DNA from 4 places in the Rahnella sp. BIGb0603 genome. Region 4 is predicted to be linked to each of the others. Evidence: predicted binding sites of a transcription regulator. Region 4 holds the regulator's gene; each other region holds the start of a gene.
What was found. Region 4 encodes PhoB, which activates phosphate uptake and scavenging genes when phosphate is short. Its sites were predicted from a motif close to CTGTCATAAAACTGNCNNAT; they were not measured.
Positions count from the first base shown of each region.

Region 1: a site for PhoB is predicted at 4,274-4,293, ahead of pitA (inorganic phosphate transporter PitA). Genes of this name have one in related genera too.
Region 2: a site for PhoB is predicted at 1,460-1,479, ahead of phoA (alkaline phosphatase). Genes of this name have one in related genera too.
Region 3: a site for PhoB is predicted at 6,535-6,554, ahead of uvrB (excinuclease ABC subunit UvrB). Genes of this name have one in related genera too.

Region 1 covers NZ_JANUEX010000009.1:146,473-154,599, forward strand. The annotation lists gene M2403_RS21155 (lysophospholipid acyltransferase family protein) at 1-325, shown strand, start outside; gene M2403_RS21160 (FKBP-type peptidyl-prolyl cis-trans isomerase N-terminal domain-containing protein) at 406-1,413, opposite strand; gene M2403_RS21165 (serine hydrolase) at 1,634-2,830, opposite strand; gene M2403_RS21170 (NAD(P)/FAD-dependent oxidoreductase) at 2,835-4,043, opposite strand; gene pitA (inorganic phosphate transporter PitA) at 4,365-5,870, shown strand; gene uspB (universal stress protein UspB) at 5,980-6,315, opposite strand; gene uspA (universal stress protein UspA) at 6,653-7,093, shown strand; gene rsmJ (16S rRNA (guanine(1516)-N(2))-methyltransferase RsmJ) at 7,156-7,902, opposite strand; gene prlC (oligopeptidase A) at 7,912-8,127, opposite strand, start outside.
Region 2 covers NZ_JANUEX010000002.1:648,203-656,329, forward strand. The annotation lists gene putA (trifunctional transcriptional regulator/proline dehydrogenase/L-glutamate gamma-semialdehyde dehydrogenase) at 1-654, shown strand, start outside; gene M2403_RS07970 (hypothetical protein) at 1,073-1,432, opposite strand; gene phoA (alkaline phosphatase) at 1,561-2,985, shown strand; gene tcyN (L-cystine ABC transporter ATP-binding protein TcyN) at 3,229-3,981, opposite strand; gene tcyL (cystine ABC transporter permease) at 3,978-4,646, opposite strand; gene tcyJ (cystine ABC transporter substrate-binding protein) at 4,718-5,518, opposite strand; gene M2403_RS07995 (D-cysteine desulfhydrase) at 5,653-6,663, opposite strand; gene fliZ (flagella biosynthesis regulatory protein FliZ) at 6,852-7,358, opposite strand; gene M2403_RS08005 (RNA polymerase sigma factor FliA) at 7,413-8,127, opposite strand, start outside.
Region 3 covers NZ_JANUEX010000001.1:687,383-695,509, reverse strand. The annotation lists gene bioA (adenosylmethionine--8-amino-7-oxononanoate transaminase) at 1-1,050, opposite strand, end outside; gene bioB (biotin synthase BioB) at 1,187-2,224, shown strand; gene bioF (8-amino-7-oxononanoate synthase) at 2,227-3,378, shown strand; gene bioC (malonyl-ACP O-methyltransferase BioC) at 3,362-4,153, shown strand; gene bioD (dethiobiotin synthase) at 4,280-4,969, shown strand; gene M2403_RS03255 (ABC transporter ATP-binding protein) at 4,979-5,689, opposite strand; gene uvrB (excinuclease ABC subunit UvrB) at 6,834-8,127, shown strand, end outside.
Region 4 covers NZ_JANUEX010000001.1:1,025,210-1,033,336, reverse strand. The annotation lists gene sbcC (exonuclease subunit SbcC) at 1-1,151, opposite strand, end outside; gene sbcD (exonuclease subunit SbcD) at 1,148-2,386, opposite strand; gene phoB (phosphate response regulator transcription factor PhoB) at 2,614-3,303, shown strand; gene phoR (phosphate regulon sensor histidine kinase PhoR) at 3,327-4,646, shown strand; gene M2403_RS04900 (cobalamin-independent methionine synthase II family protein) at 4,903-6,006, shown strand; gene brnQ (branched-chain amino acid transport system II carrier protein) at 6,453-7,772, shown strand; gene proY (proline-specific permease ProY) at 7,929-8,127, shown strand, end outside.

The DNA of each region.
Region 1 (8,127 bases), on a different contig from region 4:
TCGCCTGTATTTCGCGCCCGCCCTGCCGCTGGCGACGTCACGCCGCCCTTATCCGGCATCTTTGCCCGACGTGCTCGCACAGTTTTGCGGTGATGACTATCAGGAAGATTTGCAGCGTCTGAAACGTCTGCTGGCAAACCTCGGTTGCAGTATTCCGGCGCTGTATAAGCAGTATTCAGAACTTTGCGAAACCGGCGGCGTGCAGTTTATTGATTTCGGCAGCGACCCGGAATTCAACCACTGCATCGACGGGCTGGTTCTGGTGGATCTCAGTCAGCTGAAACCGTCTAAGTTTGAACGCTATATTGCGGTGCACCAGGGCTAATACCTTGTTCTGACAAAAATTCTGACACAAAAAAGGGCACCCTCTGTATAAACAAGGGCGCCCTTTCTTATTCATCCGGATTACTGTGCTTTATTCACATCCACCACGGTAATAGTGTAAATCACCACTACGTCCGGCCGATTTGCGTCACTGGCGTTTTCAACGGCAACAGGCGGAATGACCACCTGAATCTCACCGCCTTTGCGAATCAGTTTTACGCTGTCGCGCAGAACCGGCGGCATATTCGCCACGCGGAAGACTTGATTGGCATTCTCAACCTGCGGGCCGTCTACAATGGTGCCATCCACCAGTTTGCCCTGATAGCCAACTTCAACCGTATCGGTATCTTTGAGTACGTTGCCCTCGCCTTTGTTTTTAACCAAGTACAGCAAACCTTGTTTGGTCTTTTTCACGCCATCTTGTTTGGCGAAATCAGCGAGGAAGGCTTTATCCGCGGCACTCTTTTTATCCATTTCTGCTTTCGTCAGGACTTTGACCTGTTCATCAAACGCCGTTAGCGTCGTGTGAATGTCCTGATCGCTCATTTTCACCTGATTATTAAAGGTGTCTGCGATCCCGGCCAGCATGATGTCTTTGCTCATGGTGATGTGCAGCGCTTTCTGCTGCTCAATCTGTTCTTCGATATAACGCGCCATCGCGACACCGCTGGCGTAAGCCCGTTTCTGCTCTTCGCTGTCGAGGCTGAACACAGGTTTTACCGGCGCTTTCGGTTCTTCTTTCGCCGCAGGAACGGTGGCTGCCGATGTCGGTAAAACGGTCAGCGGAGCCGGAATTTCGGTAACAGCGGGGGCGGATTTTTCAGATGCAACCGGAACAGGTTCAGTGGCAATAACAGGTGCCGGTTTTTCAGATGCTACCGGAGCAGGTTCAGTGGCAACAAAAGGTGCCGGTTTCTCAGGCGCTGCCGGAGCAGCTTCGGCGGCAGCAACAGCAGCCGGTTTTTCAGGTGCCGACGTTACGGCAGGTTCCGTAGTGACAACCGGCGCGGGATCAGCGGCAACGGCTGCGCCGGACAACATCAGTAAGCCTGCAAGGCAGGCGTTTTTTTTACGAGTCAGGGAGAACATAACAGTCCTTTGCTAAAAGAGAGTCCCCGCAGGGCGTGATAATTTTCAGGCAGGTTATATTATTTTCGGAAAAGAAATATCTGATTCGGCGCAAGACTGTCGGAAAGAAACTATAAAACTGTTATGAAACAATCCCCCCTTCTGAATTCTAATGTGTAAAAATTTTTATTTACATAAATCAGTCAGATTATTCAGCACGCGCACATTCACGAAAACAATATCAATGGCACTTCCCGCGATAATCATCGGCCATCGCCATTCTCAGCAAAAGATCATGACCAATATAATTGCTCCAGTTAAAGGTGTTTTGTAATACCACCACGGCATTCTGATGTTTTTTATCAAAACCAATATAACTGGAATAGCCGCCGATATAGCCGACCTGATACGTAATCGTCTGATGGCTGATGTGATCCGTCACCCACGCGATATTGGCCGCCTCGATAGCTCGCTGGAAATATACTTTTTCCGTGTCGCTGATCGCCATGTTGAGATCACCATTTTTTGAGCCATCTATGTGAGCACGCAGGTACTTAAGCAGGTCGTCCACATTGCTGTACAGGCTGGCGGCGGCCACCATGTTATTGGAGAAATGCCAGTCAGGCACCACTTCGCCGCGCGGGATAAATTTCGGCTGATCGCCCGCATGCCCGATGGCGCGGTAAGGATAGTCTTTCAGGCGCGTCGCATAAAAACTGGTGTTATCCATCTTCAGCGAGCGGAAAATAAAATCATAAGACAGTTGCTGGATGTCTTCGCCGGTTTTCAGTTTGAGAATATACCCCAACAGCGCGTAGCCTAAATTGGAATACTGCGGCTCGCGCTTCTCCGGCTTTGTAAACCCTGACAGATCGTTGACGACGGAATCGCTGTCCAGCTCGTGATAGAAATTGTCGCCGGTGTAGAGATAGCGGAGAAAACTCTCCAGCATGTCTTTATTCATGTTTTGTCGCGGCAGACCGGACGTGTGTGTCGCCAGCTGCAACAGCGTGATGTTTTTCGCATCCTCGCTCAGCGGGATATTTTTCGGCAGCAAATCGGAAAGTTTATCGTCCCAGCGCAACTGGCCTTTATTGACCAGCCCGGCCACCACTTCGCCGGTCACGCCTTTACTCACAGAACCCAGCGCGAACAGGGTTTCCCCGTCGATTCTGTAGCTGTGGGTGGAATTGGTGTAGCCGTAGCCCCAGGTTCTGGCCTCGCCGTTGTTTCTGATAATGCCTATCGCAAGGCCCGCCGCTTTCTCTTTTTTCTGATACTGGCGGACAACGCCATTAACCATCTCATCGAGATCGCCCGAACAGGCCAGCGCCCGCACGGCGTCGGGATGCTCTTTCACCTGCATGTCAGATAACGTCCCGCAGGATGTCAGAAACAGGGGGGACAAAATGAAGAAACGGTGAAATCCCCCTGTCATGTGGCTATTTCGCGCCCTTCGGTCGGGAAATCAGGTCCTGCGCGCACGCCCAGGCGGAGCTCCACGCCCACTGGAAATTGTATCCGCCCAGCCAGCCGGTGACGTCCACGACTTCGCCGATAAAATACAGACCCGGCACTTTTGCCGCAGCCATGGTTTTGGAGGAAAGTTCGCGCGTATCGACGCCGCCTAGCGTAACTTCCGCCGTGCGGTAACCTTCGGTGCCGTTCGGCTGAACCTGCCAGTTTTGCAATTGCTCAACCAGTTCGGCCTGTTGCGGCACGTTCAGCTGTTTCAGCGTGACGTCCGGCAGTTGCCCGAGCGTTTGCAGACATTCCACCAGACGTTTAGGCAGTTGCATCGCCAGCGTATTTTTCAGGCTCTGGTTCGGGTGTTCCTGCCGCTGTGCATTGAGAAACGCCGCCAGATCGACATCAGGCAGTAAGTTAACGCTCACAAACTCGCCAGGCTGCCAGAAGCTGGAAAGTTGCAGAACCGCCGGGCCGGACATCCCGCGATGCGTAAACAGAATGCTTTCGCGGAACACTGTGCCATCCTCCGCGGTCAGCACAGCGGGCACGGAGACGCCGGAAAGCGTCTGTAAATGCTCGAGCAGCGGCTTGTGCAGCGTAAACGGCACCAGACCGGCGCGGGTCGGTAACACTTTCAGGCCAAACTGTTCGGCCAGACGATAACCGAAAGGCGACGCGCCCAGCCCCGGCATGGAAAGTCCGCCGCTGGCAACCACAAGTGAGTGAGTACTTACAGTTGAGCCATTCACTTTGATAATAAAGCCATCTTCGGTTTTCTGAACGTCTGAAATCTCGCTGCGCAGACGCACATCGACATTCCCCCGTTCACATTCTTTATCCAGCAACGCCACAATTTGTGTCGCTGAATCATCGCAAAAAAGCTGGCCGAGCGTTTTCTCGTGCCAGGCGATGTTGTAGCGGTTGACCAGATCGATGAAATCCCACTGGGTGTAACGCGCCAGCGCGGATTTACAGAAATGCGGGTTTTCCGAAAGATAGGCAGCCGGTTCGGCATACAGATTGGTGAAGTTGCAGCGACCGCCGCCCGACATCAGAATTTTTCGTCCGGTTTTTTTGCCATTATCCAGCAGCAGAACCCGGCAGCCACCCTGTCCGGCCTGCGCTGCACAGAACATGCCTGCCGCACCCGCACCAATGACTACCACATCAACCTGTTCCACTTTTGGCCTCTCTTACCGGAAATTTCAGCTACGTTTTAGACAGGGCTTCCCCCTGTGCCAATGGGCTTTAGCCGCATTGCGACGCGGATTGTAAGGGACAGACGCCCCTTAAACCAGCCGGAGAGGTGGTTTTCTGAACGTCGTAAGTAAATGTTTCAGCGCCTAAACGAGGAATAAGATTTTGATATATAAAAAATAAATTGAAACAACGCCAAATATTGAACTGTTTTTAGTCAAAAAAATGTCATATTTTCCTTTTCCCGTCCCCCTGTTCTCGCAGATAATGCGCGGCGTTCATGACCACTAACTGGCGTAACAATTATGCTGCATCTATTTGCCGGGTTGGATATTCATACCGGTTCGTTATTGATTCTCGCGTTACTGTTTGTTCTGTTCTATGAAGCCATTAACGGTTTCCATGATACGGCCAACGCAGTAGCAACCGTCATATACACCCGGGCAATGCGTTCGCAATTAGCGGTCGTGATGGCAGGGGTATTTAACTTCTTTGGCGTCCTGCTCGGTGGTTTGAGCGTGGCCTATGCCATCGTCCATTTACTTCCAACCGATTTGTTGCTGAATGTAGGTTCCGCGCATGGCCTTGCCATGGTGTTCTCTATGTTACTGGCGGCGATCATCTGGAACCTCGGCACCTGGTATTTTGGTCTGCCGGCGTCCAGCTCCCATACCCTCATTGGCGCTATTATCGGCGTGGGTTTGACTAACGCGCTGATGACCCACACGTCAGTGGTTGATGCGTTAAACATCCCGAAAATGATTGGCATTTTCGCCTCACTAATCGTCTCACCGCTGGTCGGGATGATTATGGCGGGAACCATGATTTTCCTGCTGCGTCGCTACTGGAGCGGGAATAAAAAACACGCCCGTATCCACCTGACGCCGGCAGAACGTGAAAAGAAAGACGGCAAGAAGAAGCCGCCATTCTGGACCCGTATTGGCCTTATTCTGTCCGCAATCGGCGTGAGTTTCTCTCACGGTGCGAACGATGGTCAGAAAGGTATCGGCCTGATCATGCTGGTGTTGATTGGCGTGGCTCCGGCAGGTTTCGTGGTGAACATGAGCGCGACCGGTTACGACATTGCCCGTACCCGCGACGCCGTGACGCACCTCGGCCAGTATTATTCGCAGCATGTTGATGCGGTGCCACACGTTGTGGCGCAGACGCCTCTGGTGCCTGCACCGGACGTCAATATCGCACCAGCCGATGAGACAAAAGTGTTCCATTGCGACAGCAGCCACGCACTTGATGCGATTGGCCGTGCGCAGACACTGCTGACTAATCTTCAGTCTTACAGCGATCTGGCACCGGAAGAACGCAGCCACATGCGCCGCCTGCTAATGTGTGTTTCTGATACTGCCGATAAAGTCGCTAAACTGCCGGAAACTTCCGCGGCGGATAAACGCTTCCTCGGCGAGCTGAAAACCGACATTCTGCAAACTGTCGAATATGCCCCGATTTGGATCATCATCGCGGTCGCGCTGGCGCTGGCGCTGGGTACCATGATTGGCTGGAAGCGCGTTGCGACCACCATCGGTGAGAAGATTGGTAAGAAAGGCATGACCTACGCTCAGGGCCTGTCTGCGCAGATGACGGCAGCGGTGTCTATCGGTGTGGCCAGTTACACCGGTATGCCGGTTTCCACCACGCACGTGTTGTCCTCTGCGGTTGCAGGTACCATGATTGTGGATGGCGGCGGTGTTCAGTCTAAAACCGTGAAAAACATCGCTATGGCGTGGATTTTAACCCTGCCCGTGTCGATTGTTCTTTCCGGCGTGTTGTACTGGATTGCGCTGAAGCTTATCTGATAAACCTGCGTGCTCAGGCACGGATGTAAAAAAGGCGGCCTTGTTCTCAGAACCGGTCGCCTTTTTTTATTCCCTTTTTCACACTTTCCTCGCAACGATTTTAGACGTGTCAGTACCAGATCAACATGGCCATCATACTGATAAGAATCAGTCCAACCAGACATGTCGTCAGGACAAACTGGCCGCGTACTCTTTCACACCGGCGGATAAACTCAGGGTCGTGATGTTCAACATAGCGCTGAGCATAAATATAGCGAACCAGTCTTATCTGCTTGCCGGGCTGGCCGTGGGAAGTAAAGAATCCCCCGCCGTCCACGTACTGATACAGCAACGGATCACAGCCCCGCAGCACCACCAGCAACGCGCGCAAAGACGAGTAATAACGCAGCATATTCACCACACACACAAAACATAAAGCCCAAAACAGCGCAACGGGACTGATCATGATTCCCCCTCAAGGCGAACTGACACCGCGCAATGCCGCTCAAAATCTGCCGCACACCCGACGTTTCGCCCTGCCTTTCCGCGATTTCACACCCCCGGGCAACCATCGCCCGCCCTCTTTTCTTATCACAGAAGAATGCTAAAGCAGGAGAAGCCTGCATTATTGAGTGTAGGAAACGAATCTGTAAGTGTTCATATTATTTGTATCTATAGATTGTCAGATTAGGAAATGGGATCTGTATGCTTGATTTGTCTCACCATTTTGGCGCTATACTGACGTCATGACATTCGCATGATGCTGATATAGCTTTTAACTGACTTATGGAAGGAGTTTTCTTATGGCTTACAAACACATATTGATTGCTGTTGACCTCTCACCTGAGAGCAAAGTTTTAGTCGAGAAAGCGGTTTCCATGGCGCGTCCGTATAACGCCAAGGTGTCCCTGATCCACGTTGATGTGAACTATTCAGACCTCTACACCGGCCTGATTGACGTGAACCTGGGCGACATGCAGAAACGTATTTCCGAAGAAACGCACCACGCGCTGAACGAGCTTTCGCAAAACGCCGGTTACCCGATTTCAGAAACCCTGAGCGGCAGCGGTGATTTAGCCCAGGTGCTGGTCGATGCCATCAACAAATACGGCGTGGATTTAGTACTGTGCGGCCACCACCAGGATTTCTGGAGCAAGCTGATGTCCTCCGCACGCCAGCTGATCAACACCGTCCATATCGACATGCTGATCGTGCCATTGCGTGACGAGGAAGAAGAAGCGTAAGACGCGACGTATGCGCGTTGATGAGAAAGAGGTGCCAGTGGCACCTCTTTTTTTATGGGGATTTACAGCGGCGTATAAATATCAAACCGGTGGTTTTTCGTGATAACCGCAGCCTGCGCGGCGATGTCCGCCATCGGTGGCGCATAGTCAGGGCGTTTCACTACAATCCTTTTGGTCGCTAACCTGCGCGCAGGTTCCAGCAGGCCATCGGCATCTTCGTCCGGGCCAACCAGCCCCTGAAACACGCGCATCTCTTTCTTCACCAGTGCACTTTTTTGTTTGTGCGGATACATCGGATCGAGATACACCACTTCAGGCTTTGGCGAAAGCTCAGAGAGCGCGGTCAGGCTTGAAGCATGCAGCAACGTCATGCGTTCACGCAGCCACGGGCCGATTTCCGCATCACGGTAGCCGCGCGCCAGCCCGTCGTCGAGCAAAGCCGCCACCACCGGATTGCGTTCCAGCATCCGCACTTTGCAGCCCAGAGAGGCCAGCACAAACGCGTCGCGGCCCAGACCTGCGGTGGCATCGACGACATCCGGCAGATAACTGCCTTTGATGCCGACCGCTTTTGCCACCGCCTCACCGCGTCCGCCGCCAAATTTACGACGATGCGCCATCGTGCCGCCGGCGAAATCGACAAAAATGGCACCGAGTTTTGGCTCGTCGCGTTTGCGTAATTCCAGACGCTCAGGCGTCAGCACCAGCGCCATCATGGCATCCGGGTCGGACGTCAGATTCCAGCGCTGTGCCAGAACAGATAAGGCGCCTTCATCGGCGCCTTCTTCACAGAGTAAACACACGCTCACAGGCAGAAATTATCCTTTGATACCGTAATGACGCAGCATAGCATCCAGTTGCGGCTCACGCCCGCGGAAGCGTTTGAACAACTCCATCGGCTCTTCGGAACCGCCGCGCGACAGAATATTATCCAGGAACGACTGCCCGGTTTCGCGGTTGAAAATCCCTTCTTCTTCGAAGCGGGAATAGGCATCAGCAGACAGTACTTCCGCCCACAGATAGCTGTAGTAACC
Region 2 (8,127 bases), on a different contig from region 4:
TACCGCCTGCTGAGCAGCCGCCCGCAGGACGCCGTGCAGCAAACGTTATTGCGTCAGGATCGCGAACTGCCGCTGGACACGTCTGTACGCGAAGCGTTACTGGCACCGCACCGCGCGTTGCAACAATGGGCGACGGAGCAGAAACATCGCGAAGACCTGATTGCCGTGTGCGAGCGCTTCGCACAAACCAGTCAGGGCGGCACTTTGCGTACCCTGCCGGGGCCAACCGGGGAACGTAACACTTACGCATTATTGCCGCGTGAGCGCGTTCTGGCGTTGTCAGACAATCAGGATGATGCGCTGACCCAGCTCGCCGCCGTCACCGCGACCGGTTGCCGTATTCTCTGGCCGGATGCGCCGTTACAGCGCGAACTGTTCAGCCAGTTACCGCAAGCGGTACAGGAACGTGTCGATTTCGCCAAAGACTGGCAGAACGAGGCACCGGTATTTGACGCAGTGATTTACCACGGCGACGCCGATCAGCTCCGCGAACTTTGTCAGCTTATCGCCAAGCGCCCTGGCGCGATTATTTCAGTACAAGGGTTTGCGCGCGGCGAAGATAACATCCTGCTGGAGCGTCTGTTGCATGAGCGTTCACTGAGTGTGAATACCGCGGCAGCGGGCGGGAATGCGAGTCTGATGACAATCGGGTGATAGATTGCAGAAGCCGCTGCAATTGGGCGGCTTTTCACTTGCAGTGAGGCACCAGGACTCTGACCGGGGAAGTTTCGGTTTTTCACTTGCAGTGAGGGGCTGTAACTATGACCGGGAAAGTTTCGGTTTTTCAATAACTGTGTTCACTTAACCTGCTGCGTCGAAACCGACCAAAGAGGCCCAGGACGGGGCCTCTTTGGAATCTCCGCGTCTTTCTAACTGCGCGCTATCGCTCGCTGGCTATGTTTCAGGGGCCAGCGCTATTGCCGCGAAAACTTGCCGCTGCGCGGTACCCTCACTCGGTTTCGAGCCACAGGTCTCGAAACACTTAGCTCGGCAAGCTTTCTGAAAGCGGCTGGAGGCTTTTTTAAAAGATAAACCATTCTGCTTTTGAATTTAGATAAGCCCCTGGCCGCTTTCAAAACGACGTCGAATGAACGGTGAGAAACAGCGAGAGTCTTTTTTCAAGCAGGTTCGAACCTGAAGTGAGAGTACCGCGCAGCGGCGGCGTTTGCGGCACTAACCGGAGTTGCTGAAACATGGCCAGCGAGCGTAGCGCGTGTTGAAAAAGCGTGGGGAAATCCAAAAGGGGAAAAGCACTTTCCCCTTTTGGTCGGTTTCGGCGCCTGCCTCTGAGTGATAGCTGTTCTTGAAAAACCGAAACTTCCCGGTCAGAGTCCTGGTGCCTCACTGCAAGTAAAAAAACCGAAACTTTCCTGGTCCTGTAACCGAAAGCCGCCATGTGCGCGGCTTCTTCACAAGGAAACACCTCGATCATATTCGAACTGCTTATCAGCAGACCGAATTGTCATTAAAACGTCATAACTCTGACTTAACCTACCGGTAACAAAATACAACAATCTGTGTTTTTTTATTTCTGACGGTTTATCAAAAGGAGTTTTGACCATGCAACAACCTCTCTCCCTGCTTGCCCACGCACTCTCTGCCGCCCTGCTGGTTTCCACATCCGCCAGCGCTTTCGCCGCTGAGCCGGACGCCCTGACAGACCGCGCAGCAAAAGGCGTGCTGACTGAACCGGGTGGCGCTCGTCGTCTGAGCGGTGACCAGACGGCAGCGCTGAAAGCTTCGCTTTCGGATAAAACGGTGAAGAACGTAATCCTGCTGATTGGCGACGGAATGGGCGATTCTGAAATCACTTCCGCACGAAATTATGCAGAAGGCGCAGGCGGTTATTTCAAAGGCATCGATGCCCTGCCGCTGACCGGTCAGTACACGCATTATTCTCTGGATAAAAAGACACAGAAACCAAGCTATGTGACGGATTCCGCCGCCTCAGCCACCGCCTGGACGACCGGCGTAAAAAGCTATAACGGCGCGATCGGGGTGGACGTAAACGGTAAAGATCACCAGACCATTCTCGAGATCGCCAAAGCCGCAGGCAAAGCGACCGGCAACGTCTCGACGGCAGAATTGCAGGACGCCACGCCAGCCGCCCAAATCGCGCATGTCACGTCCCGTAAATGCTATGGCCCGGAAGAAACGGCCGAAAAATGCGCCAGCAACGCGCTGGAAAATGGCGGACGCGGTTCCATCACTGAACAGCTGTTGCAGGCACGCGCCGACGTCACGCTGGGCGGCGGCAAAAAATCCTTCAGTCAGTTGGCGAAAGCCGGCGAATTCAGCGGTAAATCTCTGAAAGACCAGGCGCTGGCGCAAGGTTATGTGTGGGTAGAAAACGCCGACCAGTTGAACGCTATCACACAGGCCGACCAGAAAAAACCGCTGCTGGGCTTATTCGCCGACGGCAATATGCCGGTACGCTGGCAGGGTCCGAAAGCCACGTATCACGGCAATATCGATAAACCTGCCGTCACCTGCGAAGCCAATCCGCAGCGCACCGCAGAGATCCCGACGCTGGCCGCGATGACCGAAAAAGCGATCGACCTGCTGAAAACCAATCAGAACGGCTTCTTCCTGCAAGTCGAAGGTGCGTCGATTGATAAGCAAGATCACGCTGCCAACCCTTGCGGTCAGTTTGGTGAGACGGTAGATCTGGATGAAGCGGTGCAGAAAGCCCTCGAATTTGCCCGTCAGGATGGCAATACGCTGGTGATTGTGACCGCCGATCACGCGCATTCCAGCCAGATTATCGAAGCCGACGCCAAAGCCCCCGGCCTCACGCAAACGCTGACCACCAAAGATGGCGCGCCGATGACCATCAGTTACGGGAATTCCGAGGATGACTCGCAGGGTCACACCGGGACTCAGTTGCGGATCGCCGCGTTCGGGCCACACGCCGCAAACGTCGTCGGGCTGACCGACCAGACGGATTTGTTCTATACCATGCGGGAAGCAATGAATATTAAATAAGCAGGAGGCCGCTGCTTTGGCGGCTCAAAACCATTGTTTTGGATTGCCATCCAACGTGGCATCTGGTTTTAACTGGATCGCGAAAGTTTCGGTTTTTCAATTGCAATGATCGCTCAGCGGCTACCGCCGAAACCGAAATTTACTCGGTCAGCTGTCAGCCCTCACTGCAAGTGAGAAACCTAAATCTTCCCGATCCAGTGACTGAAAGCCGCCTTGTGCAGCGGCTTGTGCACAAAACTGAATCTAGTGCGCCAGAAACTTCTCAAGGAACTGCTTCGTCCTCGCATGCTGCGGGTTCGAGAATAGCGCCTTCGCAGGCCCCTGCTCTACGATCTTCCCCTGATCCATAAAGATCGCCCTGTCCGCAACATCGCGCGCAAAGCTCATCTCGTGGGTCACGATGACCATGGTGCGGTGCTCGAGCGCCAGCGCGCGGATGGTGTTGAGCACTTCGCCGACCAGTTCCGGGTCGAGGGCAGAGGTCGGTTCGTCGAACAGGATCACTTCCGGGCTCATCGCCAGCGCGCGGGCAATCGCTACGCGTTGTTGCTGACCGCCGGAAAGGCGACGCGGGTAAGCGTTTTCCTTGCCGCTTAATCCGACTTTTTCCAGCAGCTGACGCGCCGTCGCGATGGCTTTCGCCTTCGGTTCGCCCTTCACAATCACCGGGCCTTCAATAATGTTTTCGAGCACAGAACGGTGCGGGAACAGGTTGAAGTTCTGGAACACAAAGCCCACCTGCTGACGCAGTTCGCGGACTTTATTTTTTTGTTTGCTGATCGGCTTGTTGCCGTCAATTTCGATATTGCCGACTTTGATCGTGCCGCCGTCCGGCTCCTCCAGCAGGTTAATGCTGCGCAGAAGCGTCGTTTTTCCCGAACCGCTCGGCCCGATAATCGCGACGACTTCACCGGCATTGACCTGTAAATCGATACCGTGCAAAACCGTCTGGCCGTGGAATTTCTTCGTCAGTTGCTTAACGTCAATGGTACTCATGAAGGCTCCTGATCCTGGCGGTTAACGCGGTCTTCCAGACGGTTTTGCAGGAAGGATAAAACGGTCGCCAGCACCCAGTAAATAATGGATGCGGCCAGATACATGGTGAACACTTCCAGCGTGCGGGAGGTGACCAACTGAGCCTGACGGAACAGTTCCGGCACCTGAATGGTCGCCGCCAGGGAGGTATCTTTCACTAATCCGATAAAGCTGTTGCCCAGCGGTGGCAACGCAGTACGTGCCGCCTGCGGTAAAATCACGCGGCGCATCGTCTGCCAGGGGTTCATGCCGATACTTGCCGCCGCTTCCCACTGCCCTTTTTCAATTGACGAAATCGCCGCTCGCAGGGTTTCAGAAGTATAAGCCGCGGTGTTGAGTGAGAGGCCAATCATAGCCGCCGGAATAGGATCCAGTTCGATACCAAACTGTGGCAAACCGTAGTAAATCATAAACAGCTGTGCAATCAGCGGTGTACCGCGAAATACGGAGACGTAAAAACGTGACAGCCACGACAGTGGCCAGAAATGCGAAAGGCGCATCAGCGCCAGCATAAAGCCTAATATTAACCCGAAGACCATACCGCCCAGACTCAGCTGGAGGGTAAACAGGGTTCCTTTCAATAAAAATGGTGCTGAATCCAGCACCAGTTGAATACTTTCTTGCATCCGATAAAGACCTTTTGGATGTGTATCCTGAAACAACCCGGAGCAAGATCAGCTCCGGGTTTAACGGATAATTATTTGGTGACGTCAGCCCCGAACCACTTCTCGGAAATTTTGGCTAAAGAACCATCTTTTTGCATTTCTGCAATCGCTTTGTTGATGGCGGCCAGTAATTCAGGGTTGTCTTTGCGGATCGCAACACCGGATTCCAGACGGGAGAACGGCGCACCGGCAACGGCTAAGGTGTTGTTGGTTTTCTTCACCAGATCCAGCGCGGCCAGGCGGTCAACCAGAATCGCATCGGTACGGCCTACGCGCAGATCCTGATATTTCGTCGGGTCATCATCATAGGTACGAACGTCCACGCCCTGAACATTCGCGCGTAACCATTGTTCGTAGTTGCTGCCCAGACCCACGCCCACTTTCTTACCTTTGAGATCTTCCGGCTTGGTGATTGAGCCTTCGTTACCTTTTTTGGTCAGCGCCTGAATACCGGAAACGGTGTACGGCGTGGAGAAGTCATATTTCTTCTCACGTTCAGGGGAAATGGTCACCTGGTTGATGACAACGTCAATACGTTTGGATTCCAGAGAAGCCAGCATGCCGTCCCATTTGGTCGGTTGCAGCTTCGCTTTCACGCCCATATGCTGTGCCAGCGCATCGGCGAATTCCACTTCAAAACCGGTCAGTTTGCCGTCTTCACCCTGGAAACTGAACGGAGGGTAAGTCCCTTCCAGACCGACGATCAGCGTGCCGCGGTCTTTCACTTTTTTCAGTAAGCCTTCATCAGCAAAGCTGTTGGTGACCATACCGGCTGTCAGGCTGACGGCCACAGCACCCAGAAGTAAACGACGACGCAATGTGGAAAAAACCATATACACCTCAGTTATTATCGATGTTAGAAAGTTATATATCTGACGATTTGCGCACAGTAGCACCCGCCGCGAGAGTTATCAGGAATATAATTTCATAATCTTAGTGCAAAATTGCATAAGCGTACTGTATGGCATCACACTTGCGGATGATACGCAAACAGTGCCGGCGCGCCGCCGGTATGGATGAACAGGATCGGGCCTTCGTCCGGGAATAATCCGCGTTCGATGCCGTCGAGCAAACCGGCCATTGCCTTGCCGGTATATACCGGATCCAGCAGCATCGCTTCCTGCTCCGCCAGCAATTTCACCGCCGCCATTCCCGCTTCATTCGGCTCACCGTAGCGCGGTGCAAAATAATCATCCCACAAAACGATTTGCGGTATTTTTTCATCAAACTGCAAACTGGCAGCAACGTCACGGGCAATGGTTTCCACCTTCGGACGCTGCGCGCCGGCTTTACGTGACACCGTCACGCCTATCAGTTGTGTATCCGGCATTAAATGCTGCAATGCGACCGCCAGCCCGGCGTGTGTCCCCGCACTGCCGGACGCCACCACGATTGCGCTGAAATCGACGAAACTCGCGGAAGACTGTTCAGCAATCTCCAGCGCACACCGGACATATCCCAGCGCACCCAGCGCATTCGAGCCGCCGACCGGCACAACGTACGGACGAAAACCTTGCCCTTCCAGGCGCTCAGCTAATTCTGCCAGCTGCGCCGTCGGGTCGTGCAGTTCATCGCACATCACCACTTCGGCATTGAATAAATCCAGCAACAGGCGGTTGCCGTTGGTCAGATAATTGGCTTCGGTGGTGCCAATCGGGTTTTCCAGCAACGCAACGCATTTCAGGCCCAGTTTCGCCGCCACTGCCGCCGTCTGACGGACATGGTTGGACTGAATCGCGCCTGCTGTCACCAGCGTATCCGCACCTTCTGCCAGCGCGGCGGCGGCCAGATATTCCAGTTTTCTGAGCTTGTTACCACCCATCGCCAGCGGCGTAATGTCATCGCGTTTGATATAGATGTCACGGCCCGTGAACTCAGAGAGACGGTGGAGTTTTTCTAATGGCGTGCAGTTGCCCAGTAAATCAATACGATCAAAGGCTTCCAGCCGGGTTTTAAGCAAAGCAATTTTAGCAGGCACAGTGTTCCCCTGACGCACAGCCGCAAGGCCGGCGAAGTCGTGATAGTCGAAGCAGATGTATTTGCGCAGAATGGTTATGAAATAAGTATATAAAGAATTAATACTTTATGCGGACAGATTCAAGACAAAAAAACAGGCCCCCGAAGGAGCCTGTTTGCGTTTTGTGTGTCAGTCTGTAAGAGCGCCGCTTACGCGGATTTCTGCCAGGCCAGATACTGGTCGTATTTGCGCAAAGCAATACGGTAGTTATCGTGGCCCGCCACCGGCAAATCACTGATGATCCGCTGGTGGATGCTGTCCCCTGAAAGCTTATCGAGAGGATAGTTATTTGCTGACAAGATTTCATCCAGACGGCGGAGGCGGACAACATACTCGCGCACCGTGCTGTGGTTCATCTCTGTCTGCTCAAACAGATATTGCTTAAACGCCATGATGTCAAAATATGACGAATGGCTGTTACAGCTTATCTCACTGCAAAAACGACACAGAGCGGTCAGTTCCTGCGACAGGTTGTGCCACACGTCATCATCAATAGGCTGGTCCATCTTGGCGATGGCCTCTTTATTGATGATTTGCCCGCGAAACACCAGTGCCATCCTGTCGAGTTCTTTTGCACACTGTGAGCAATGAGTCTGACTGTGTTTAAAATCTTTAAGATAACGGCTTAAAGGCCTTGTTTTGATTCCCGCTGGCATAAATTTATTCCTGATAAGGGATATAAAATGTATAACCGGCCAGGAAAAAGCGGATCAGTGGTCGTTGGCCAGGCGGCTGCGTAAACGCTTAATCGCCTGACTGTGGAGCTGGCTTACGCGGGATTCCCCGACATCCAGTACCGCCCCGATCTCTTTTAAATTCAACTCTTCCTGGTAGTAAAGCGTAAGTACCATCTTTTCCCGTTCTGGTAACGCATCGATAGCTTCCATCACCCGGTGGCGTAAATTGCCCTCCAACAGATGATGTAACGGGTTGGCCTCTTCGTGCCCTTCCATCAATGCCTCGGCAGTATCGCCGTGCTCTTCGCGCCATTCGTCATAAGAAAACAACTGGCTACTGTTCGTATCCATTAATATCTGCCGGTATTCCTCGATGGGAATATCCAGTGCCTGCGCCACCTCTCCTTCACTCGGTGGTCGCCCTAATTTTTGTTCTGCGTTATGCATCGCCTGAGACACTTCACGCGCGTTACGTCTGACGCTGCGCGGCACCCAGTCGCGGCTTCGCAACTCATCAAGCATCGCGCCACGGATACGCTGGACGGCATAAGTGGTAAACGCCGTACCCTGCATCGCATCAAAACGCTCAACCGCATTTAACAGGCCGATCCCTCCCGCTTGCAGTAGATCATCAAGCTCTACGCTGGCGGGAAGCCGCACCTGCAAACGCAGGGCTTCATGGCGCACGAGCGGAACATAGCGCTGCCACAAAGAATTTTTGTCTATCACGCCGTCGGCGGTATACAGA
Region 3 (8,127 bases), 340 kb from region 4:
CAGCGGCAGTAATTCATTTTTCAGCTGTTTCTCGATATTAAGCACCTGCGCCTGCCAGCGGTTTTCCGACAATAAACGCAGGCTGGCATTAGCGACCGCGCAGGCCAGCGGATTGCCCATAAACGTCGGGCCGTGCATGAAACAACCCGCTTCGCCGTTGCTGATCACTTCAGCGACATGCCGCGTGGTCAGCGTGGCGGAAAGTGTCATATAGCCGCCGGTCAGCGCTTTGCCGAGGCAGAGAATATCCGGCGAAATCTTCGCATGGTCACAGGCAAACAGCTTGCCGGTGCGGCCAAAACCGGTGGCAATCTCATCGGCAATCAGCAGCACGCCGTACTGATCGCACAGTTTACGCACCCGTTTAAGATACAGCGGATGGTAAATCCGCATCCCGCCCGCGCCCTGAACCACCGGCTCTAAAATCACTGCGGCAATTTTGCTGTGGTTTTCATCGAGCATTTTGGCGAAAGGCGCAATGTCCGCTTCGTCCCATTCGCCGTCAAAACGGCTCTGCGGCGCGTCGGCAAACAGATGCTGCGGCAGATAGCCCTGATACAAACTGTGCATCGAATTTTGCGGATCGCAGACCGACATCGCGCCGAAGGTATCGCCGTGATAGCCGTTGCGCAGCGTCAGCAGCGTCTGACGTTTCTCGCCGCGCGCCTGCCAGTATTGCATCGCCATTTTCAGCGCCACTTCCACCGCGACCGAACCTGAATCCGCCAGAAACACGCATTCCAGCCCGGCAGGCGTCATTTCCACCAGACGGCGCGACAGCGCGATAGCCGATGGATGCGTGATGCCGCCAAACATGACGTGCGACATTTTGCCAATTTGCTCAACCGCTGCCTGATTCAGTTGCGGGTGGTTGTAGCCGTGGATCGCCGCCCACCAGGACGACATGCCGTCCACCAGTTCACGCCCGTCGGCCAGATGTAAAAGCACGCCGGACGCGGATTCCACCGGATATGCGGGCAGCGGTTTGGTCATGGATGTGTACGGATGCCAGATGTGGCGCTGGTCGAATTCGATATCGGCGGGGCTCATAAAGGATTCCTGCGGGCGGTAAATTGTAAACTAAAAAATGTAATTCTCGTTGACCGTAAACTAAAACGAATTGAGAATGGTTGACAGTATACCGACCATAAAAACGTTCACGAAACATTTATTTTGGAGTTGTCGCATGACTACCCGCACCCAATGGACGCTTGAAAAAACTCAGGCACTGTTTTCCAAACCTTTTCTTGAGCTGATGTTTGAAGCGCAGCAGGTTCACCGCCAGCACTTCGATCCGCGTCAGGTTCAGGTCAGTACGCTGTTGTCGATCAAAACCGGTGCCTGTCCGGAAGACTGTAAATACTGCCCGCAGAGTTCCCGTTACAAAACCGGGCTGGAATCTGAACGTCTGATGGAAGTCGAGCAGGTGCTTGAATCCGCCCGTCAGGCGAAAGCCGCCGGTTCAACCCGTTTCTGCATGGGCGCGGCGTGGAAAAACCCGCACGACCGTGACATGCCGTACCTCGAGCAAATGGTGCAGGGCGTGAAAGAACTGGGGATGGAAACCTGTATGACGCTCGGCACGCTGAACACCTCGCAGGCGCAGCGTCTGGCGCATGCCGGTCTGGATTTCTACAACCACAATCTGGATACCTCGCCGGAATTTTACGGCAGCATCATCACCACCCGCAGCTATCAGGAACGTCTGGATACGCTGTCGGAAGTGCGCGGCGCGGGCATTAAAGTCTGCTCCGGCGGGATTGTTGGTTTAGGTGAAACCGTCAAAGACCGTGCCGGTCTGCTGATGCAGCTGGCGAACCTGCCGGTGCCGCCGGAAAGCGTGCCGATCAACATGCTGGTGAAAGTGAAAGGCACGCCGCTGGCCGATAACGACGACGTCGATCCGTTTGATTTTATCCGCACTATCGCCGTGGCGCGCATCATGATGCCGCAGTCGTATGTCCGTCTTTCCGCCGGTCGCGAACAGATGAGCGAACAGACGCAGGCGATGTGCTTTATGGCCGGTGCCAACTCCATTTTCTACGGCTGCAAGCTGCTGACCACGCCTAACCCGGCGGAAGATAAAGATCTCATTCTGTTTGGCAAACTGGGGATGAACCCGCAGGTGTTCGAAACAGAAATGGGCGATAACCAGCAACAGGCCGCGCTGGCAGAACAGCTAGTTCATGCTGATACCGCACAGTTCTACAACGCCGCCGTCTGATCATGAGCTGGCAAACGCGGATTAACGATGCCGTTGCCGCCCGCAAAGAAGCGGCGGCTTTTCGTGTGCGTCAGCCTAACAACGGTGGCAGCGCGCGGTTTCTGACACAGGGTGACAAACGGTATCTGAATTTTTCCGGTAACGATTATCTCGGCCTGAGTCAGGACGCGGACGTCATTGCCGCGTGGCAGAAGGGCGCTGAAAAATACGGCGTGGGCAGCGGCGGTTCCGGGCACGTCACCGGCTACAGCGTGGTGCACGCTGAATTCGAACAGCAGCTGGCGCAGTGGCAGGGCTATCCGCGCGCGCTGCTGTTTATCTCCGGCTTTGCGGCAAATCAGGCCATTCTTGCCGCGCTGATGCAGGGCGACGATCGCGTGCTGGCGGATAAACTCAGTCACGCTTCTTTGCTGGAAGCCGCTGCCCATGCGCCTTCGCAGCTGCGGCGCTTTCATCACAATCAGCCGGATTCCCTGCAACGCTTGCTGAAAAAACCGGTGGACGGTGAAACGCTGGTGGTGACCGAAGGGGTATTCAGCATGGACGGCGACGGTGCACCTCTGGCGGAACTGCATCGTCTGGCGCAATCGCACGATAGCTGGCTGATGGTGGATGACGCGCACGGCGTGGGTGTCCTGGGTGAAGAAGGGCGCGGCAGTTGCTGGCAGCAGGGTGTGCGGCCTGAGCTTCTGGTGGTCACATTCGGTAAAGCTTTCGGGTGCAGTGGCGCGGCGGTGTTGTGTGATGATGCCACCGCGGATTATCTGGTGCAGTTCGCGCGTCATCTTATTTACAGCACGGCGATGCCTGCGGCGCAGGTTTGCGCGTTACAGGCCGCGCTGGCACGAGTCCGGCAGGACGACGGCCTGCGTGATAAACTGGCGGCCAATATTGCCCGTTTCCGCGCCGGGGCTTCCGGATTGCCTTACCGGCTGACCGCTTCACAAACGGCAATCCAGCCGGTGATCGTAGGCGAAAATCAGCCTGCTTTAGATCTGGCGGCGACATTGCGCGAACGCGGGTTGTGGGTCAGTGCTATCCGTCCGCCGACGGTGCCTCCGGGCAGCGCGCGGCTGCGTCTTACGCTGACGGCAGCACACAGGCCGGAAGATATCGATTTTTTGCTGGAGTCCCTTCATGGGTGCAGTCACTGAATTAGTGAATAAACAAGCGGTGGCCGACGCGTTCAGTCGCGCCGCCGTCAGTTATGAAAACGCCGCACAATTGCAGCGTGATGTGGGTGAAACGTTGCTTTCGCTGGCAGAACCTTATCTGAAAAATGCTGGAAAAACGGTTGTCGACGCCGGTTGCGGGACGGGCTATTTCAGCCGTTACTGGCGCGCTCAGGGGAAAAACGTGATTGCGCTGGACCTCTCTGAAGGCATGCTGAGCCGTGCCCGAGAGCTGGATTCCGCCGATGAATACGTGCCGGGGGATATCGAGCGTTTACCGTTTGCTGATAACTCGTTTGATATCTGTTTCAGCAATCTGGCAGTGCAGTGGTGTAACGCGCTGCCGCGTGCGCTGGAAGAAATGCATCGCGTCACCCGCAACGGCGGATTGGTGATTTTCTCCACGTTGGCCGAAGGTTCGCTCAATGAGCTGGCCGCGGCGTGGATGAAAGTCGATGGCCGCCGTCACGTGAATCAGTTCCTGACGCCCGACAAAATCGCCGAAGCCTGCGCGCCGTATCGCCATGAAGTGACCTTCAGCGATCACGTCGCCGAATTCCCGGACGTGATGTCGCTGATGCGTTCGCTCAAAGGCATTGGCGCGACGCACATCAAAAATGGCCGCCTCGGCGGACTGGGCGGGCGCGAGCGTCTGCAATTGCTGGAAAAACATTACGTTCGCCGCGACGGCATTTTGCCGCTCAACTACCGGCTGGTCTACGGCATTTTGCAGGTGGAAGAACTTATCCCACGTTAACAAAGTTCCTCCCAGGTTTGAAACAGGCGCGGTCTGCTCCCTCCCCTTCGCAGGGGGAGGAGCAAAATCCGATGTCATTGCGGGAAGGGAGCCAGAACCAACACCAGGCTTTTATTAAAATAAATCATGAAACAAAAATACTTTATTACCGGCACCGACACAGAAGTCGGAAAAACCGTTGCCACAACCGCATTTTTGCAGGCGGCAGCGCGCGCCGGACACAAAACCGCCGGATACAAACCGGTGGCATCAGGCAGTGAAATGACGGCAGAAGGGCCGCGCAACAGCGACGCGCTGGCGCTTCAGGCTTACAGCACCGTCGGACTGCGTTATGACGAAGTGAATCCGTGTACGTTTATCGAGCCGACGTCGCCGCATATCGTCAGCGAGCTGGAAAAGCGCCCGATTGATCCGCAGGTGTTATCCGCCGGATTGCGCCATCTCGAACCGCTGGCTGACTGGGTAGTGGTGGAAGGGGCGGGTGGCTGGTACACGCCGCTGACCGCAGATTACACGTTTGCGGACTGGGTGATTGCCGAGCAACTGCCGGTGGTGTTGGTGGTGGGAATGCGGCTGGGCTGCATCAATCACGCCGTGCTGACGGCGCAGGCCATCGCGCAAAGTGGGTTGCATCTTGCGGGCTGGATTGCCAATGATGTGCAGGAAACGGGGAAGCATCATCCGGCATACATGGAGACGCTCACGCGTATGTTGCCTGCGCCACTGCTGGGCGAGATCCCGTTCCTGATCGCCGGTCTGGACGTAAATCTGGGGCAATATCTGGATCTCGAACGTCTGCTTCCTTGTGGTGAATGAAGCGCGACGTCAGACCGTCAGATAATTTTTGATTAACGTCTCGTCAAGCTGTGCCAGCGTGCCTTGCGCTACGTTGCGCCCGCCGTCCACCAGACAAAACCGGTCAGCGACGCTGCGGATGAACGGCAATTTATGCCCGACCAGAAGCAGCGTCAGACCAAGGTCACGGTTCAGGCGGTGAATGATGTTACCCATATTCGCCGCCATTGACGCGCTGGTGTGTTCGGTCGGTTCGTCGAGGATCAGAAGTTCGGGCTCCTGAACCAGCGCGCGGCTGATCGCCAGTTGCTGCTGCTGGCTCTCATCGAGCTCTCCCGCTTTACGCATTCCCATTTCCTTAAGCGTCGGAAACAGGTCGTAGACCTCTTCAGGCACGCGACGCGTCTTATTCCGGCTGGCCATCATGGCAATTTGCAGGTTTTCATCGACACTCATCTGCGAAAAAATCTGCCGGCCCTGTGGCACATAACCGATACCGATTTGCGCACGGCTTTCCACTGGCAGATTTAACAAACTCTGAGGCTCTTCGTCGCGCGACTGCCAGGAGATCGCCCCGCTTTTCACCGGAAGATGGCCCATAATGCAGTTCACCAGCGTGGTTTTCCCCACGCCATTTCGGCCGATCAGACACGTACATTGACCGCGGTACAGTTCGAGATTGATATCCCACAGAATATGTTTTTGCCCATAATACTGATTAACTGATTTTACACTTAACATCAGACCTCCCTCCCGCACGGAGCATTCCGCTGAACTTCGCTTTGACCGCCACTGTCACATTTCTGACATTTATGTTCCGCTGTTAACGCCGTAACACAGAATTAAATCCCGTTGATTACCGGCCAACCTCTCAGCATCAATTATAGATAAACAGCCATTAACCAGTGATAAATGGGGTTAACCGCTTTTTCCTTGCACTAAAAATGACTTTGCTTAGCAAAAAACAGGGTAATCATCAGATTTCACTTTCAGGTGAAAAAAGCGGTTCCGGCTACAGGAAACGCTTCCTACAGTGACACTGCAACTCTCAGGCCAAGTTTGTAAAAGTGCCGGGGAAAAGAGAAGTTACAGGGGTGTTAACAGCGGGGCGCACGGCGATTTAGGATTATTCATTAGTGTTGCTCAGGTTTTAACAGAACCGGTCAGACGCGGGAAAAGGGCAACTGCACTTTGCCAGTGCCGCTCTCTCTGATTTTGGTGCAAACGTAAGGGGAGTAAGAAGCAAAAAAATCCTGATGAGATGCACTTTTGGATTTTGCAAGAAACATCCGACCAGAAATCTAGGCAAAATAGGCATAAATAAAGTCTGAAAAAAGGGAAAAAATAACTAAAAAAGATGCTGATCCCCCCTCCGGCGTCCGAAGTGCACTTTTTGCCAACTCCCGCAGCACGGGGCGTGCTGAGAGTTATCCACTATTCCTGTGGATAACCATGTGCATGAGAGTAAGAAAAGATGCTACAGACGAGTCGGGGCGCGGGTTGTGCTCACTTTGCCCGTATTCGCAGCTTTTTGATGATGTTGTTAATAATCAGTGAGTTAGTTAAAAGCAATATGCCCGTAATTCGTTCGTCATAGTTGTGTCAGAATTCGTCAACCTGTGGTCAGAAAGTTAACGGATGAAAAATTTTGGGGATAATTGTCACCTGATGGTGAGAATTCTTTTTCGTAATAACCTAAAAAAGTGCAGATGAAGCAACCTGTTAAATCACCGGTGATTTTTATCGATTGGAGGCTGGTTTTATATACAGTACTATAGGGCGGTAAAATCAAGGCTGGCAAAATTCGCGGAGTCTTTCATACTGTTTTTCCGTGAGCGCCTTTCGTACGGCCTTATGCGTTTTCATTTCAGCCAGGTAGCCCGTCATGAGTAAAGAGTTCAAACTGCATTCCGAATTTAAGCCATCAGGCGATCAGCCTGAGGCAATACGCCGTCTGGAAGAAGGGCTGGAGAACGGTCTGGCGCACCAGACGTTACTCGGCGTTACCGGTTCCGGTAAAACCTTCACCGTCGCGAACGTGATTGCTGACCTGAACCGGCCGACGATGGTTCTCGCGCCCAATAAAACCCTCGCGGCCCAGCTATATGGCGAAATGAAAGAGTTCTTCCCGGAGAACGCCGTCGAATATTTTGTTTCTTACTACGATTATTATCAGCCAGAAGCGTATGTCCCGAGTTCAGACACGTTTATCGAAAAAGATTCCTCGGTGAACGAACACATCGAGCAGATGCGACTTTCCGCGACTAAAGCGCTGCTTGAGCGCCGCGACGTCATCGTGGTGGCATCCGTTTCGGCGATCTACGGTCTGGGCGACCCGGATTTGTATCTGAAAATGATGCTCCACCTGACCAAAGGGATGATTATCGATCAGCGCGCGATCGTGCGCCGTCTGGCCGAGCTGCAATATGCCCGCAATGATCAGGTTTTCCAGCGCAGTACTTTCCGCGTCCGCGGCGAAGTGATCGACGTCTTCCCGGCGGAATCGGACGATCTGGCGCTGCGCATCGAGCTTTTCGATCAGGAAGTCGAGCGGCTTTCCCTTTTCGATCCGCTGACCGGTCAGGTGCAGCACGAAGTTCCGCGTTTCACCATTTACCCGAAAACGCACTACGTCACCCCGCGTGAACGTATTTTGCAGGCGATGGAAGAGATCAAAGTCGATCTGGCCGATCGCCGCAAGGTGTTGCTGGATAACAACAAACTGCTCGAAGAACAGCGTCTCAGCCAGCGTACGCAGTTTGATCTCGAAATGATGAATGAGCTGGGTTATTGCTCGGGTATCGAAAACTATTCGCGCTACCTTTCGGGGCGCGGGCCGGGCGAGCCGCCGCCGACACTGTTTGACTATCTGCCTGCCGACGGTTTGCTGATAGTCGATGAATCCCACGTCACCATTCCGCAAATCGGCGGGATGTATAAAGGCGACCGCTCGCGTAAAGAAACGCTGGTGGAATACGGTTTCCGCCTGCCATCGGCGCTGGATAACCGCCCGATGCGTTTTGAAGAATTTGAAGCACTGGCGCCGCAGACGATTTATGTTTCCGCCACGCCAGGCGCTTACGAGCTGGATAAATCCGGCGGCGATGTCGTGGATCAGGTGGTGCGTCCGACCGGCTTGCTGGATCCGATTATTGAAGTGCGCCCGGTGACCACGCAGG
Region 4 (8,127 bases):
TTCTGTACTTCACTGACGGCCTGCTGCGTGTCAGTCAGTGATTTGTGCCACCGGGCAATTTCGCTATCCAGCGGCAGAACTTTTTCGTCCATCAGCGTCTGTAGCTGGCGCTGCTCTCCGGCCTGTTTCTGGCGAGCGGTTTTCGCCTGTTCCAGCGCCAAAGCCAGCGGTGTCATCTGTGCGGCCTGTTGTTGCTGTTGCTGAACCAGTTGCGTGAGCGCTTGCTGTAACTCCTGTGTTTCTTTCTCACAGCGCAACCGGTCGCTGAGCAGCGGACGCAGCTTTTCAGCCGGTTCACTGCGCGCGAGTTGTTGCAACTGCGGCGCTGCGGCGAGGTTTTCCTGCTCTGCCGCCGTCAGCTGCTGCTGAGATTGCTGATATTTTTGCTGCACCTGTTGCCATTGTTGCAGCCAGTTCAGATCCTGCTGGCGCTGAAGCGCCTGCTGGCTGAGGATAATTTCCTGCGCGTTCAGCGCGGCCAGTTCCGTTTCGAACGCCTGACGCTGCTCTTCGCTGAGCAACTCGATACCTGCCATACGCTGATACAAACCGTCGAGCTGATTTTTGGCTTCTTTATGTTGTTCAAACACGCGCTCAGAAAGCCGCCCGTAGATTTCGGTGCCGGTGAGTTCTTCCAGCAATTCCGCGCGGTCGTTGGCATCGGCATTCAGGAACGCGGCGAACTGGCCTTGTGAAAGCATCATTGATTTGGTGAAACGGCCAAAATCCAGCCCGGTCAGCTCGGCGATGGCATCAAGTTTATCGCGCACTTTGTCGGCCAGAATTTTTCCATCGGCCAGCAGTGCCAGTTCCACTTTCGGCGCCTGTAAATTGCCGTCCGGCGAGTTTTTGGCCCGGCGCTGGCTCCAGAACGCGCGGTAGCCAATGCCTTTGACCTCAAACTCGACTTCCGCCAGCGATTCGGCGGTGTGGCGGGTCATCAGTTCATTCTGACTCGGCGTGACGTTCAGACGCGGTGTCTGGTGATAAAGCGCCAGACAAATGGCGTCGAGCAGGGTGGTTTTCCCCGCGCCGGTCGGGCCGGTGATGGCAAATAAACCGTTGCTGGCAAACGGCTCAGCGGTGAAATCAATTTTCCATTCGCCTTCCAGCGAGTTCAGGTTTTTTAATCGCAGGCTGAGAATTTTCATTGTGCGCCGTCCTCCGCATTCTGACCGCTGGTGATCTGTTCAACGACCTGCGCAAACAGCGTGCGCATCCGCGCCTGACGCGGCTCATCAGGATCCGGTTCCAGCGCCAGACGTCGTTCAAACACGTCACTGACGCTCAGCTCGCTGAGCGTTTCTTTTTCCTGTTGTTCGATGCTGCTGATGCGCTGTTCTTTACTGCGGCGCAGCAGAACGACTTCCACCGGCAAATCTGCGGTCAGCGTCTGAATGCGTCGCTGAATATCGCTGAGATAATCCTGCGTGGCGACTTCGATATCCAGCCAGACCGGCTTTTGCATATCGCCGCCTGCAAACTGCGCCAGCTGTTTTTCGATTTCAGCCAGCGAACCTTTGATGATCTGCATAGGCTGGAAAACCGGGATTTCCAGCGTGTCGATGGCGTTAAGCGTAGCGCCGTCGAAATCGAGTAAGTACACACTTTTGGCTTTGCTCAGTTCGTCAAAACTCAGGGCAATCGGCGAGCCGCTGTAACGGATATGTTCGGTTTTTGCGACGCACTGGGCGCGGTGAATATGCCCGAGCGCCACGTAATCTACCGGCGGAAATGCCTGGGCCGGGAAGGCGTCGAGCGTGCCTATATAGATGTCGCGCACGGAGTCAGACGTGCTGACGCCGACGGTGGTCAGATGGCCGGTAGCGATAATGGGCAACGGCATACCAAGTTTCTGACGCTTCGCCAGTGCGGCCTGATATAGCGCGTCATAATGCGCCGCAATGGCTTCCTGCAACGCGAGCTGTTTGTCGCTGCCGGACTGTCCGGCCTGGCTGGCGAGTAAATCGCGCGGACGCAAAAACGGAATGGCACACAACACCGCGCCGGGCTGGCCTTCACGCGTGTTCAGCACTAAAACCTGTTCCTCCAGATTTTCGCCTACGGTGGCGATCACCCGTGTATTCAGGCACGAAAGCAGTTCGCGGGATTCATTGAGGGTGGCGACGGAATCGTGATTCCCGGCCAGCACCACCAGCTGACAGCCGGTTTGTTGTAATTCCACCACGAAGCGGTTGTACAACTCGCGGGCGTAACTGGGCGGCGAACCGGTATCAAAGATGTCCCCGGCGACAATGACGGCGTCCACCTGATGCTGCTGCACCTGACCGGTCAGCCAGCGCAAAAATGCCTGATGTTCAGCGGCGCGGCTTTTGGTAAAAAAGTACTGGCCGAGGTGCCAGTCGGAGGTGTGGATCAGGCGCATGAGACTCCCGTGTGAACCCTGTATGACGACAATGGTGCAAAGTATAAACGTCGGCGGGGGAACCTGTCCCCGATAAATCAGACCAATTTCAGCAGGATGGCGGGAATTTATCTGTCATATTTGCCTTAAATGAACCATCATTTTCATTCATAAATCTGTCACAAAACTGACGCATAATGGCGCCCGCAATCAAATAAAAGATCGCTAACCTATTGGCAGGACCTACGATGGCTAGACGTATATTGGTGGTTGAAGACGAAGCTCCAATCCGTGAAATGGTGTGTTTTGTACTGGAACAGAATGGATATCAGGCAGTAGAAGCTGAAGATTTTGATTCAGCGATTGGCCAGTTAGTGGAACCTTACCCAGAACTGATCCTGCTCGACTGGATGCTACCCGGCGGTTCCGGTATTCAGTTTATTAAGCACCTTAAACGTGAAGCACTGACCCGCGAAATTCCGGTGATGATGCTGACCGCTCGCGGTGAAGAAGAAGATCGGGTGCGCGGCCTGGAAGTCGGTGCCGATGATTACATCACTAAACCGTTTTCACCAAAAGAACTGGTTGCCCGTATTAAAGCGGTGATGCGCCGGATTTCGCCAATGGCGGTCGAAGAAGTGATCGACATGCAGGGGCTCAGTCTGGATCCGTCGTCTCACCGGGTGATGGCCAACGAGCAGGCGCTCGATATGGGGCCGACCGAATTTAAGTTGTTACACTTCTTTATGACCCATTCCGAACGCGTTTACAGCAGAGAACAGTTGCTCAATAACGTGTGGGGCACTAACGTTTATGTGGAAGATCGCACGGTAGACGTGCATATTCGTCGTTTGCGTAAAGCGCTGGAAACCAGTGGACATGACAGAATGATCCAGACTGTTCGTGGTACCGGATATCGTTTCTCAACGCGTTATTGAGTCCCCCACAGCGGAGAACCTGTGTGTTAGAACGTTTGTCATGGAAACGTCTGGCCGGCGAATTTTTTCTCTTTTGTCTGCCAGCCCTGATCCTCGGAATTTTCGTCGGCCATTTCGGCTGGCTCCTCTTTGCGTCGCTGGTCGCGGCGCTGGGCTGGAATTATTACAATCAGCTTAAACTCTCTCACTGGCTGTGGCTTGACCGCAGCATCACCCCGCCGAACGGGCGCTGGAGCTGGGAACCGCTGTTTTACGGGCTGAACCAGATGCAGATGCGTAACCGGCGACGTCGTCGTGAATTAGGTCAGTTGATCAAACGTTTCCGCAGCGGTGCCGAATCGCTGCCGGATGCGGTGGTTCTGGCGACGGAAGAAGGCAATATCTTCTGGTGTAACGGACTGGCGCAGGATCTGCTCGGTTTCCGCTGGCCGGAAGATAACGGCCAGCATATTTTTAACCTGCTGCGTTATCCGGAATTCCGCACCTGGATCCAGACCCGTGACTTCAGCCGTGCCCTGAATCTGCAACTCAATAATGAACATTACGTCGAGTTTCGCGTGATGCCGTATTCCGAGGGGCAGCTTCTGATGGTGGCGCGTGACGTCACGCAGATGCGTCAGCTCGAAGGCGCGCGACGTAACTTCTTTGCCAACGTCAGCCATGAACTTCGCACGCCGCTCACTGTGTTGCAGGGGTATCTGGAAATGATGGAAGACGCCAAGCTGGAAGAGCCGTTCCGCACCAAAGCGCTGGATACGATGCAGGAGCAGACGAGGCGTATGGACGGGCTGGTGAAGCAGCTTCTGACCCTGTCGAAAATCGAAGCATCCGCCAATATCGATATGCACGAGAAGGTCGATATTCCGGTGATGCTCAGCATGCTTGAGCGGGAAGTGCAGACGTTAAGCGGCGGGAAACATGAAGTGGTGTTTCGCGTAAACGAAAAGCTGAAAGTCTTTGGCAATGAAGATCAGCTGCGCAGTGCGGTATCGAATCTGGTGTATAACGCCGTGAATCACACCCCGCCGGGCACGCGGATTGAAGTCAGCTGGCAGCAAATTCAACATGGCGCGCAGTTTCAGATAAGTGACAACGGGCCGGGCATTGCGCCGCAGCACTTACCGCGTCTGACCGAACGTTTTTACCGTGTGGATAAGGCGCGCTCACGCCAGACCGGCGGCAGCGGACTGGGGCTCGCCATCGTAAAACATGCGCTCAGCCACCATAATTCGAAACTCGAAGTTCTCAGCGAAGTCGGCGTCGGCACGCGGTTTATGTTCACGCTGGCACCAAAATTGATTGTTCCTCAGGGTTCAGACTCCCCGGTCACCGTAAAACCTTAATTTCAGCAATTTACATAAAGTCTGTTATCAGCCGATAGCAGGCTTTTTCATTTCTATTTATGGCGCGATTCTGCCTGATGATCATGAATTTATTTCACGTCCCATGAAAATTCCTCTGTTGTGAGTGAAGAGGCTGCATGACAGTATGGCCTTAAAGCCGTTTAGACATCCAGATGTCTATAAATAACGCAACGTAATTATTTACTTTGTAAATCATTCGCATTCCGCCAGGGGCGTGATGCCATAAGGAGTTTTCATGCAACGTACTACCCCTCCGTTCCGCGCTGACGTCGTTGGCAGTTTCCTGCGTCCGGCCGCGATCAAAGAAGCCCGCAAACAGTTTCAGGCCGGTGAAATTAATGCAGTACAGCTGCGCGCGGTGGAAGACACTGAAATCCGCCGTGTGGTGGATTTGCAGCGTGAAGCCGGTCTGCAGGTGGTGACGGATGGCGAGTTCCGCCGTGCGTGGTGGCACTTTGACTTCTTCGAAGGCCTGGAAGGGGTGGAAGGTTATGATGCGGTTCAGGGGATCCAGTTCAACGGCGTACAGACGAAAGCGCGCAGTATCAAAGTGGTGAGCAAACTCGGTTTTGGTTCGCACCCGATGCTGGAAGATTTCCGTTTCCTGAAAAGTATCAGCGGAACGGCTGTGCCGAAAATGACTATTCCCAGCCCGAGCGTGATGCATTTTCGCGGTGGCCGAAATGCTATCAGCAAAGACGTTTATCCTGATCTGAAAGACTATTTTGACGATCTGGCACAGGTTTACCGGGACGCGATCAAAGCTTTTTACGATGCCGGCTGTCGTTATCTGCAACTCGACGATACCGTCTGGGCGTATCTGTGTTCTGAAGATCAGAAGAAACAAATCCGCGAACGGGGTGACTCTCCGGAAGAGTTAGCACGTACTTACGCTGACGTGCTCAACAAAGCCATCGCCGGTAAACCTGACGATCTGGTGATTGGCCTGCATGTTTGCCGCGGTAACTTCCGTTCAACCTGGATTTCTGAAGGTGGCTATGAGCCGGTGGCAGAGATTCTGTTTGGCGGTGTGAATATCGACGCCTTCTTCCTGGAATATGACAATGAACGTTCAGGCGGTTTTGAGCCACTGCGTTTCATCAAAAAAGGTCATCAGCAGGCGGTTCTGGGGCTGATCACCACCAAATCCGGTGAACTTGAGCTGGCGAAAACCGTGGAAGCACGGATCGCAGAGGCGGCTGAATATCTGGACATTAACCAGATTTGCCTGAGCCCGCAGTGTGGCTTCGCGTCTACGGAAGAAGGCAATAGCCTGACCGAAGCGCAGCAGTGGGAAAAACTTAAACTGGTGGTGGATATCGCCGCCCGCGTCTGGTAAATCCGGAAAGCGGCTAAATTTTGCCCTCGTAAAAATGCTGGATATTGTGCGTGAAATGACCTGTGGATGGTGATTTCACGCATTTTTAATCTTATCGGAGCATATCTTGTGCTTTGTTCGTTCAAAAATCATACATATCATATTGCGTGTTTTGGAAGGTATTTAGTGATTGTTACTGCTTTGCCGTATTAATCTGGTTGAACACTCTGCTTTTTCGATCACGGCTTGCCTTTCTACGCTATAAACGTTTACCTTAAGCCCCGCTGTCGCTCGATACTCCCTGCATAACAACGTAATCATCTGCATATCATCAGGCGTTTTTAGCTCACTCCGATCCTCACATTGGTGTTCTCTGGCTATGACAACGCCATTCATCCTTCTGACGGAGTAGCACGACGACAGCATCGGACACTTTATTCATTTGAACAGGCAACACGACACCAATCATGAGTACTCGTTTAACAAATAAAGATATTCTGGCGCTGGGTTTCATGACCTTCGCCTTATTCGTCGGGGCAGGAAACATCATTTTCCCGCCGATGGTAGGCTTGCAGGCCGGTCATGAAGTCTGGTGGGCAGCTGCCGGGTTTATGATCACGGCGGTAGGGCTTCCTGTGATGACCGTGATTGCGCTTGCGCGCGTCGGTGGCGGTGTTGACGCCCTGAGTACGCCTATTGGTCGTGGTGCCGGTATTCTTCTGGCGACTGTCTGTTATCTGGCTGTGGGCCCGCTGTTTGCCACACCACGTACGGCGACGGTTTCCTTTGAAGTCGGTATCGCACCGATGACCGGTGACGGCCCGCTGCCTCTGCTGATTTACAGCGTGATTTATTTCGCTCTGGTGATTGGTATCTCCCTGTATCCGGGCCGTCTGCTCGATACCGTCGGGCATTTCCTTGCACCGCTGAAAATGGTGGCGCTGGGCGCGCTGGGTATCGCTGCACTGCTATGGCCTGCCGGTCAGTCCATGCCTGCGGTTGACGCTTACCAGACGGTGCCGTTCTCCAGCGGTTTTGTTAACGGCTATCTGACGATGGATACGCTGGGCGCGCTGGTCTTCGGGATTGTTATCGTTAACGCCGCACGTTCGCGTGGCGTGACCGATGCCAAACTGCTGACCCGTTATACGGTTCTGGCAGGGCTGATTGCCGGTCTGGGCCTGATGCTGGTCTATCTGAGTCTGTTCAAACTGGGCGAAAACAGTGCCTCGCTGGTGCCAAATGCAACAAACGGCGCGGTGATCCTGCATGCTTACGTGGCACATACTTTTGGCAGCGTGGGTAGTTTCTTCCTCGGTGCGCTGATTTTCATCGCCTGTATGGTCACCGCGGTTGGTCTGACCTGCGCCTGTGCTGAGTTCTTCGCTCAGTATCTGCCGTTGTCATATAAAACGCTGGTCTTCATTCTGGGTCTGTTCTCAATGCTGGTGTCCAACCTGGGCCTGAGCCATCTGATTCAGATTTCCGTACCGGTTCTGACTGCGATTTATCCGCCGTGTATTGCGCTGGTTGTACTGAGCTTTACCCTGCGCTGGTGGAACAGCACTACGCGTATCGTCGCACCTGTGATGGTTGTCAGCCTGGTCTTCGGTATTGTTGACGGCATCAAAGCTTCTGCTTTTGCAGATCTGATGCCAGCCTGGACTGCGAACCTGCCGCTGGCGGCGCAAGGTCTGGCCTGGTTACCACCGTCATTATTAATGCTGGTGCTGGCCGGTATTTATGACAAAATCAGCGGTCCGCGTAGCGTCACTGCGCACCAATGATCATTTGGTGAATGTTCAACGGCATAAAATATAATTAGTCTGCTGAATGTTTCGCCAATCGGGCCACGGAGAATCTTCCGTGGCTTTTTCATTGGCAGGTAAAAAAGTTAATTTCTTAAAATACGCACTTTTGATATTTAAAAAACATACGGGTTAATGCACATGCAGCAAGAAGCTGAACAACCAACAGAGCAAAAAGAAGCGCCAGGCACGAAGCTAAAACGTGGCCTGACAACGCGCCATATTCGCTTTATGGCACTGGGATCAGCCATCGGTACCGGGTTATTTTACGGATCTGCCGATGCCATCAAAATGGCCGGACCAAGCGTGCTGCTTGCCTATCTGGTCGGCGGGA